2 regions of the Pseudomonas sp. FP2338 genome follow, and region 1 is predicted to be linked to the other one. Evidence: predicted binding sites of a transcription regulator. Region 1 holds the regulator's gene; the other holds the start of a gene.

Region 1 (4,531 bases):
ATTGAGCATGCGTGGCGACAGCGATGCCAGCACCAATCGCCAATTGTTCGCCGGCTTGCCGCTGACCGCCGCCGAGCCGTTGGTAGAACCGACCTTCAAAGAACCGCCGCGCCCTGCAGCGCCAGCCCCGGCCGCCGCTGTCGACCAGCGCGCGCTCGACTCGATGCGTTTTGAACTCAATGGCCTGCGTGAGCTGCTCGAAGTGCAGCTGGGCTCGTTGGCGTGGACGCAGCTGCAAGGCAGCAAACCGCAACAGGCCAACCTGTGGCGCCGCCTGCAACGCATCGGCCTGTCCGGCCCGTTGTCGCGCGATTTGCTCGCTCTGACGGCTGAAGTCGAAGAACCACGCCAAGCCTGGCGCATGTTGCTGGCGCACTTGGCGCGCATGATCGTCACCCCGGAAATCGAACCGCTGGAAGAGGGCGGCGTGATTGCCATGGTCGGCCCGGCCGGCATGGGCAAGACCACCACCCTGGCCAAACTGGCCGCCCGTTATGTGCTCAAGTACGGCGCGCAGAACATCGCGTTGGTGAGCATGGACAGCTACCGCATCGGCGCCCAGGAGCAGCTCAAGACCCTGGGCCGCATCCTCAATGTGACGGTGACCCACGTCGACCCGGGCCAGTCCCTGGCCAATGCGCTCGACCCGCTGCTGCGCAAGCGCGTGGTGTTGATCGACACGGCCGGCCTGCAAGCCAGCGACCCGGCACTGCGCATGCAGCTCGAAAGCCTGGCCGGGCGTGGCATCAAGTCGAAAAATTACCTGGTGCTTGCAACCACCAGCCAGAAACAGGTTCTTACCGCTGCGTACCATAGTTACAAACGCTGCGGCCTGGCCGGTTGCATCCTCACCAAGCTCGACGAAACGGCGAGCCTGGGCGAGGTGTTGAGCCTGGCGATCAGTCATGAGTTACCGGTTGCTTACCTGACCGACGGGCCGCGGATCCCGGATGATTTACATCTGCCGCGCCGTCATCAGTTGGTCAGCCGTGCTGTCAGCGTGCAAATGCAAGAAGAGCCTAGCGAGGAAGCGATGGCCGACATGTTCGCCGACCTTTACCACAACCCGGCTAAGCGGGTGGGGTGAGGCAGGATGAACACCGTGAAATGTATCTACATCGATGGTCTGCAAGCGATTCACGCGGCCAAGCCATGTAGCCTGCGTCTAAGCAAGACAAGGTAAAGAAATAAAATGGGCAGCATGCATCCCGTACAGGTGATCGCGGTGACCGGCGGCAAAGGTGGCGTCGGGAAAACTAACGTGTCAGTGAATTTGTCCCTGGCCCTGGCAGAGCTTGGCCGTCGCGTCATGCTGCTGGATGCTGACCTGGGCCTGGCGAACGTGGACGTTCTGCTGGGGCTGACACCCAAACACACCCTTGCCGATGTGATCGAAGGCCGTTGTGAGCTGCGCGATGTGCTGCTGCAAGGCCCCGGTGGCATTCGCATCGTGCCGGCCGCCTCAGGCACCCAGAGCATGGTGCATCTGAGCCCGGCGCAGCATGCCGGCCTGATCCAGGCGTTCAGCGATATCGGCGACAACCTCGACGTGCTGGTGATCGACACCGCCGCCGGCATCGGCGAGTCGGTGGTCAGCTTCGTGCGCGCAGCGCAAGAAGTGCTGCTGGTGGTGTGCGATGAACCCACCTCCATCACCGACGCCTATGCCCTGATCAAGCTGCTGAACCGTGACTACGGCATGAACCGCTTCCGCGTGCTGGCCAACATGGCCCAAAGCCCGCAGGAAGGGCGGAATCTGTTCGCCAAGTTGACCAAGGTCACGGATCGCTTTCTCGATGTCGCCTTACAATACGTGGGCGCAGTTCCCTATGACGAGTGTGTGCGCAAGGCTGTGCAAAAGCAGCGTGCAGTCTATGAAGCGTTCCCTCGTTCGAAGTGCGCACTGGCGTTCAAGGCTATTGCCCAGAAGGTCGATACTTGGCCGTTGCCTGCCAACCCTCGGGGGCATCTGGAGTTTTTCGTCGAGCGATTGGTGCATCAGACGAGCGCAGGACCGGTGCTATGACATCCAGCGGCTACAACCTTTACAAAAAGTCGGCACGTGACAGCCAGGGCGAACTGATCGAGCGCTATGCGCCCTTGGTCAAGCGCATTGCCTATCACTTGCTGGCACGCCTGCCTGCCAGTGTGCAGGTTGAGGACTTGATCCAGGCCGGCATGATCGGCCTGCTCGAAGTGTCGACCAAATACGACGCGAGCAAGGGCGCGAGTTTCGAGACGTATGCGGGTATCCGCATTCGAGGGGCGATGCTCGATGAAGTGCGTAAAGGGGATTGGGCGCCGCGTTCGGTACACCGCAATACGCGCATGGTCAGTGACGCAATTCGCGCAATTGAAGCAAAAACCGGTCGTGACGCTAAAGATCACGAAGTTGCGGCCGAACTCCAATTGAGTCTCGACGATTACTACGGGATTTTGAACGATACCTTGGGCAGCCGCCTGTTCAGTTTCGACGACCTTTTGCAGGACGGCGAACACGAAGGGCTGCACGAGGACGGCGCGAGTGCACATCTCGAACCGTCGCGCGACCTGGAAGACGAACGTTTCCAGGGCGCGTTGGCGGAGGCGATTGCCAATTTGCCGGAGCGTGAGCGACTGGTGTTGGCGCTGTACTACGACGAAGAGCTGAACCTCAAGGAAATCGGTGAGGTCCTGGGGGTCAGCGAATCGCGTGTCAGCCAGCTGCATAGCCAGTGCGCAGCCCGCTTGCGGGGGCGATTGGGAGAGTGGCGCGCGCGCTGACAGGCAGTGTGGGGACACTGCAGACGCTACCGCGAAGGCTTCACGCTTTCGCGGGTTCGTGCCGTGGTGCCCTGGGCAGTCCTTTTTGTGTAACGCCTGTTGATTGAAATGGCGCGTCCAGGTGCTGGGCGCGTTTAAGACTGCTTGGAGGTCGAATTGGACAAGAACATGAAAATCCTCATCGTTGATGACTTCTCAACGATGCGGCGGATCATAAAAAACCTGTTGCGTGACCTTGGGTTCACCAACACGGTCGAGGCGGATGACGGCCTGACGGCGATTCCGATCCTCAACAGCGGGAGCATCGACTTTCTGGTAACCGACTGGAACATGCCGGGCATGACCGGCATCGACTTGCTGCGTCACGTGCGCGCCGATGAAAAACTGCGCAGCTTGCCTGTGTTGATGGTGACCGCCGAAGCCAAGCGTGAACAGATCATCGAAGCCGCCCAAGCCGGGGTTAACGGTTACGTGGTCAAGCCATTCACGGCGTTGGCCTTGAAAGAGAAGATCGAAAAAATCTTCGAACGCATCCACGGCTGATATCACCACGGGGGAGCTATGGAGCATAAAGAAACGTCACAGGGCGATTTTGAATCGACCCTGAAAAAACATGCTCACCAGTTGGTCGACAGCCTTGAAAAAGGCCAGTTCGGCGACGCGGTGCAGTTGATCCATGAGCTTAACCAGACCCGTGACCGCGGCCTGTATCAGGAAGTGGGCAAGCTCACACGCGAGCTGCACAGTGCAATCGTCAATTTTCAGATTGACCCGCACATGCCCCAGGCCGAAGAAATCTCGCAGATCACTGACGCCACCGAACGCCTGTCCTATGTGGTCAGGCTGACCGAGGCGGCGGCCAACCGCACCATGGACCTGGTGGAAAACGCCACGCCGTTGGTCAATGGCATGGCCACCGAAGCACAAGCGCTCAGCGTTGACTGGGGCCGCTTCATGCGCCGCGAAGTGGGGGCTGAGGAGTTTCGTGAGTTGGCGCGTCGGGTCGACGCTTTTCTGTCGCGCAGCGAACAGGAAAACCGCACGGTGGCCAGCAACCTCAATGACATTCTGCTGGCCCAGGATTACCAGGACCTCACCGGTCAGGTGATCAAGCGCGTGACCCAACTGGTCACCGAAGTGGAAAGCAACCTGCTCAAATTGGTGCTCATGGCCGGCCAGGTCGACCGTTTTGCCGGCATCGAACATGACCGCGCAGCGATCCTCTCGGAAAAAGATCCACAAAAACATCTCGCCAAGGGTGAAGGTCCGCAGATTCATGCCGATAAACGTGAAGACGTTGTGTCAGGTCAGGATGACGTAGATGACCTGTTATCCAGTTTAGGCTTCTAAGGAGCACCCACATGAGCTTCGGCGCCGATGAAGAAATCCTTCAGGATTTCCTTGTAGAGGCCGGCGAAATTTTAGAGCAACTGTCCGAACAACTGGTCGAGCTGGAAAGCCGACCGGATGATGCGAACCTGCTCAATGCAATTTTTCGCGGTTTTCACACTGTAAAAGGGGGCGCCGGCTTCCTCCAGCTCCATGAGCTGGTGGAGTGCTGTCACATCGCCGAGAACGTGTTCGACATCCTGCGCAAGGGTGAGCGTCACGTCGACTCGGAACTGATGGACGTGATTCTCGAAGCATTGGATGCGGTCAACGGCATGTTCAGCGAGGTGCGCGAACGTGCGCCGATCACGGCCGCCACGCCGGAGCTGTTGGCTGCGCTGGCGCGTCTGGCCGAACCTGCCGATACGTCAGTTGCGCC
Region 2 (4,531 bases), 2.9 Mb from region 1:
GAGGGCCGAGTATGTCCAAGTTTGCCTGTGGCGAGGGAGCTTGCTCCCGTTGGACGGCGTAGCAGTCCCATGCTTTTAAAGCAAAGAGCAGGGGCCGCTACGCGACCCAGCGGGAGCAAGCTCCCTCGCCACAGTTACAGTGTCCGGGCAGGTTTTCACCCCATCACTTCACACCTGAAAGTGCTTCACCATCGTATTCAACTCATGCGCCAGGCTGGCAAGCGATTGCGAAGCGGCGGTGGTCTGAGTCGAGCCTTCAGCGGACTGAATCGACAGCTGTTGAATGTTCAGCAAGTTGCGGTCCACCGCCCGGGCAACGTCAGCTTGCTCTGCCGCCGCCGTGGTAATCACCAGGTTGCGGTTGTTGATCTCGTCATTGGCGGCAAGAATATCCGCCAGCGCTTGCTGCGCCAGTTCGGCCAGGCCTATGGTTTGCTGAGTCATGGTGCTGCTGTCGAGCATGGTGTTGACGGTGCTGGCGGTGTTGGTCTGGATGCTGCCAATCATCTGCTCGATTTCCTGGGTCGACTGCGCGGTGCGATGGGCGAGGGCGCGTACTTCGTCGGCGACCACGGCAAAACCACGGCCGGCATCCCCGGCGCGAGCCGCCTCGATGGCCGCGTTCAGTGCCAGCAAATTGGTTTGCTCGGCAATGGTGCGGATAACGTCAAGCACCTTGCCGATGCCTTTGGCCTGCTCGGCCAGGCCGCCCACTTGGCTGGAGCTTAGCTCTACACCGCGGGTCAGGGCCTGGATGGAGGTAAGCGCCTCAAGCATGCGTTGCTGGCCTTTCAAGGCGATGCTGCGCGACGCCTGGGACAGGTCGGAGGTGGTGGCGGCATTCCGGGCGACCTCTTCAATGGCCGTGGTCATCTCGGTGACGGCGGTGGCGGCCTGCTCGATTTCGCCATGTTGCTGCTGCAGGTCGCGGCTGCCCTCGGCGGTGACCGCGTTCAGCTCCTCGGCCGCCGCCGCCAGTTGGCTCGATGAGCCGGTTATTTGTCGCAGTGTCTGCACCAGGTTGTTGCGCATGGTCTCTTGTGCCCGCAACAGGCGTGTGGCTTCGTCGTTGCCGGTCGGGTTGATGGGCTGGGTGAGATCGCCCTTGGCGATGGTTTCAGCCACCCGTACCGCCTCAATGATGGGGCCGGTAATGCTGCGGGTCAGCAGCCAGGCTACCAGCACCGTGCCGCCACTCACCAGCACGATGACGATGGCGATACCGCCCACGGCATGCTGGTACGCGGCCACGGAAGTCTGGCCGGCAAGTTCTGCGCCCTTGTTGGCGAGGTCGATCAACTGATCGAAGTTCTTGGTCATCTGCTCATAGCTTTCTCGAATGCTGTTGAGAAAGTCACGGGCGCCCGGCTTATCGCCTGAACGCGAGCGTTTGAGCATCTCGGTGTGGTTCTTGGCGTACCCTTCCAGGCTTTGGTTGAACACCTCCAGGCGCGATTTTTCCTCCGGCGTGCGCAACAGCGCGGCATATTGAGCCAGTTGCTCCTTGACGCTTTTCAGGCGCCCCGCGGACTTGTCCTCGTAGGTCTGCATGTCGGCGTCGCTTGCGGACAGGATGTGCGCCATTTCCCCCAAGCGAAAACGATCCAGCGAGGCATTGGCCAGGGCCAGGATCCTCACGCGCTGCATCCAGTTGTTTTGGATGTCGGCAGCCTGGGACTGCACTTCGCCGATCTGCTTGAGCGCGAACAGGCCGAGAAACACACTCAGCGACGCAATGGCAGCGAAGCCGATGAAGGCTCTGGCTGCAATTCTTATATTTCTCAGGAACATGGGTTTTCGCTCGGGCAGGGAACGCGTTGAAGAGCTGTGTCGGGCGGATGCCCCAGGCGGGGCAGGCGGATCGCCACAATCCTTAGTCGGCGGCCAGGGCAAAGTCTTTAGGCGTTGCGCAAAAGTGTCATCTTCGCCAAAAGAAAACCCCAACCGGGTAACCGGTTGGGGTTTTTTGTGGGGCTTTCATTTTGTGGAGCTTTCAGAGCGCTCAGGCTTTCTTGCGGCTGGCCAGGGCTGTGACCGCATAACCAATACAGGCTGCCAGGATCGACCCGGTCAGGATGCCCATCCGATCCTCACCCGCGAACTCACTGGCGCCCGGCACAAACGCCAGGGAGCCGACAAACAGGCTCATGGTGAAACCGATACCGCACAGGATCGCCACCCCCAGCACCTGGCCCCAGTTGGCGCCGCTGGGCAGGGCGGCGATACCGGTCTTGATCGCCAGCCAGGTCAGGCCGAACACGCCGATGGTCTTGCCGATCAGCAGGCCGGCGGCGATGCCCATGGGTACGTGGTGAGTGAAGCTGTCCAGGGTGACCCCGGTCAGCGATACGCCAGCGTTGGCGAAGGCGAACAACGGCAGGATGGTGTAGGCCACCCACGGGTGCAGGGCGTGCTCCAGGGTCAGCAGTGGCGAGGGTTCGGCATTTTTGGTGCGCAGTGGAATGCAGAACGCCAAGGTCACCCCGGCCAGGGTGGCGTGCACGCCACTCTTGAGCACGCAGACCCACAGGATCAAGCCGATGATCATGTACGGGCCGAGTTTGACGACGCCCAGGCGGTTCATCGCGATCAAGGCGACCAGGCACGTGGCCGCGCCCGCCAGGGCCGCATTCGACAACTCGGCGGAGTAGAACACCGCAATGACGATGATGGCGCCCAGGTCATCAATAATCGCCAGGGTCATCAGGAACAGCTTGAGTGACACCGGCACCCGCTTGCCAAGCAGGGCCAGGACGCCGAGTGCAAAAGCGATATCGGTGGCCATCGGGATTGCCCAGCCGGCGAGTGCGGCGGGGTTGTCCTTGTTCAGCGCCCAGTAGATCAGCGCGGGCACCACCATGCCGCCAATCGCGGCCGCACCCGGCAACACCACTTGCGATGGCTTGGACAGGTGGCCGTCGAGCAACTCGCGCTTGACCTCCAGGCCGATCAAGAGGAAGAACAGCGCCATCAGGCCATCGTTGATCCACAGCAGAGCCGGCTTGGCGATTTGCAGCGCGCCAACCTGCGCCACGACCGGCGTATCAAGGAAGGCGCCGTAAAGATGTGACAACGGTGAGTTATTGATGATCAGCGCCAAAGCGGCAGCGGCGATCAGTAACAGACCGCTGGCGGCTTCCAGCTGGAAGAAACGGGTGAAAGTGCTACGCAGAGGCAAGGGATGCTCTCCAATAAGGTTCAATAGGTGGGTACCCTAACCCGTACTGTTAGTTGTTAAAACAAAAGTTATATTCTTATTTGTTATAAGAGACGGTCAGGACGGGGCTTGCTTCGAAGCCTAGCAATTGTGTGTCTATTTGAGTCGTCACTGTATCTGTGTGCGCTGTAGGAAACCCCCTAAAATCGGGACTGAAACCCTTAGAGACCCACCTCATGAACGACCACCGTACCTGGGCTCGCGAAGCCATCCGCATCATCGAAGCGGACTTCCAGCGCAGCGCCGACACGCACCTCATCCCTCTGCCGTTGCCGGGGCTGCCGGGTATCGAGTTGTACTTCAAAGATGAGTCCAGCCACCCCACCGGCAGCCTCAAGCATCGGCTGGCGCGTTCGCTGTTTCTGTATGCGTTGTGCAATGGCTGGCTCAAGCCCGGCGCGCCGGTGATCGAGGCGTCCAGCGGGTCTACGGCGGTGTCGGAGGCGTACTTTGCGCGCTTGCTCGGCCTGCCGTTTATTGCAGTGATGCCGGCCACCACCTCCCAGGCGAAGATCGAGCAGATTGCCTTCTATGGTGGCAAGAGCCATCTGGTAAAGGATCCGACGCAGATCTACGCCGAGTCCGAACGCTTGGCGAAGGAAAGTGGCGGTCACTTCATGGACCAGTTCACCTACGCCGAGCGTGCGACGGACTGGCGGGCGAACAACAACATCGCCGAGTCGATCTTCCAGCAGATGCGCTTTGAGCATTACCCGGAGCCGAGCTGGTTGATTTCCAGCCCGGGCACCGGCGGCACCACGGCGACCCTGGGCCGCTATGTGCGTTATCGCCAGCATTGCACCCGCGTGCTGTGTGCCGATGCCGAGCGTTCGGTGTTTTTTGACTACTACCAGACGGGCGACGCCAGCTTGAGTCTGGACTGCGGCTCGCGCATCGAAGGGATTGGGCGGCCACGGGTCGAGGCGTCGTTTTTGCCCAAGGTGATCGATGCGATGGTCAAGGTGCCGGATGCACTGTCATTGGCGGCCATGCATTACCTGGCCGAGCGTTTGGGGCGGCGGGTGGGTGGTTCCAGCGGGACGAACCTGGTGGGTGCTTTGGTCGCGGCGCTACAGATGAAAGCGGCGGGGGAGTCGGGGTCGATCGTGGCGATCTTGTGTGATGGAGGCGAGCGGTATGCGAGCACTTATTACGATCAGGTGTGGTTGGCGCAGCAGGGGTATGAGCTGGGCGGTTTGATTGCAGCCGTTGCGGCCAGTGTAGAGAAGGGCGAGCCGTTGCCTGCCAGCGTCCTGCGCGCGAACATTTGACGAAACGCAAAACCAAATGTGGGAGCGGGCTTGCTCGCGAAAG

Evidence for each region. Region 1 encodes FliA, which starts transcription of late flagellar genes. Its sites were predicted from a motif close to CTAAAGTTTNNNNNNNNNNNGCCGNTAA; they were not measured.
Region 2: a site for FliA is predicted at 1,875-1,902, ahead of PSH96_RS07055 (methyl-accepting chemotaxis protein). Genes of this name have one in related genera too.

What each region holds. Positions count from the first base shown of each region.
Region 1 covers NZ_CP117436.1:4,501,500-4,506,030, reverse strand. Annotated here, with positions in the region: gene flhF (flagellar biosynthesis protein FlhF) at 1-1,087, shown strand, start outside; gene fleN (flagellar synthesis regulator FleN) at 1,193-2,026, shown strand; gene fliA (RNA polymerase sigma factor FliA) at 2,023-2,763, shown strand; gene PSH96_RS20280 (chemotaxis response regulator CheY) at 2,932-3,306, shown strand; gene PSH96_RS20275 (protein phosphatase CheZ) at 3,325-4,113, shown strand; gene PSH96_RS20270 (chemotaxis protein CheA) at 4,125-4,531, shown strand, end outside.
Region 2 covers NZ_CP117436.1:1,570,300-1,574,830, forward strand. Annotated here, with positions in the region: gene PSH96_RS07055 (methyl-accepting chemotaxis protein) at 169-1,791, opposite strand; gene nhaA (Na+/H+ antiporter NhaA) at 2,003-3,178, opposite strand; gene PSH96_RS07065 (PLP-dependent cysteine synthase family protein) at 3,394-4,488, shown strand.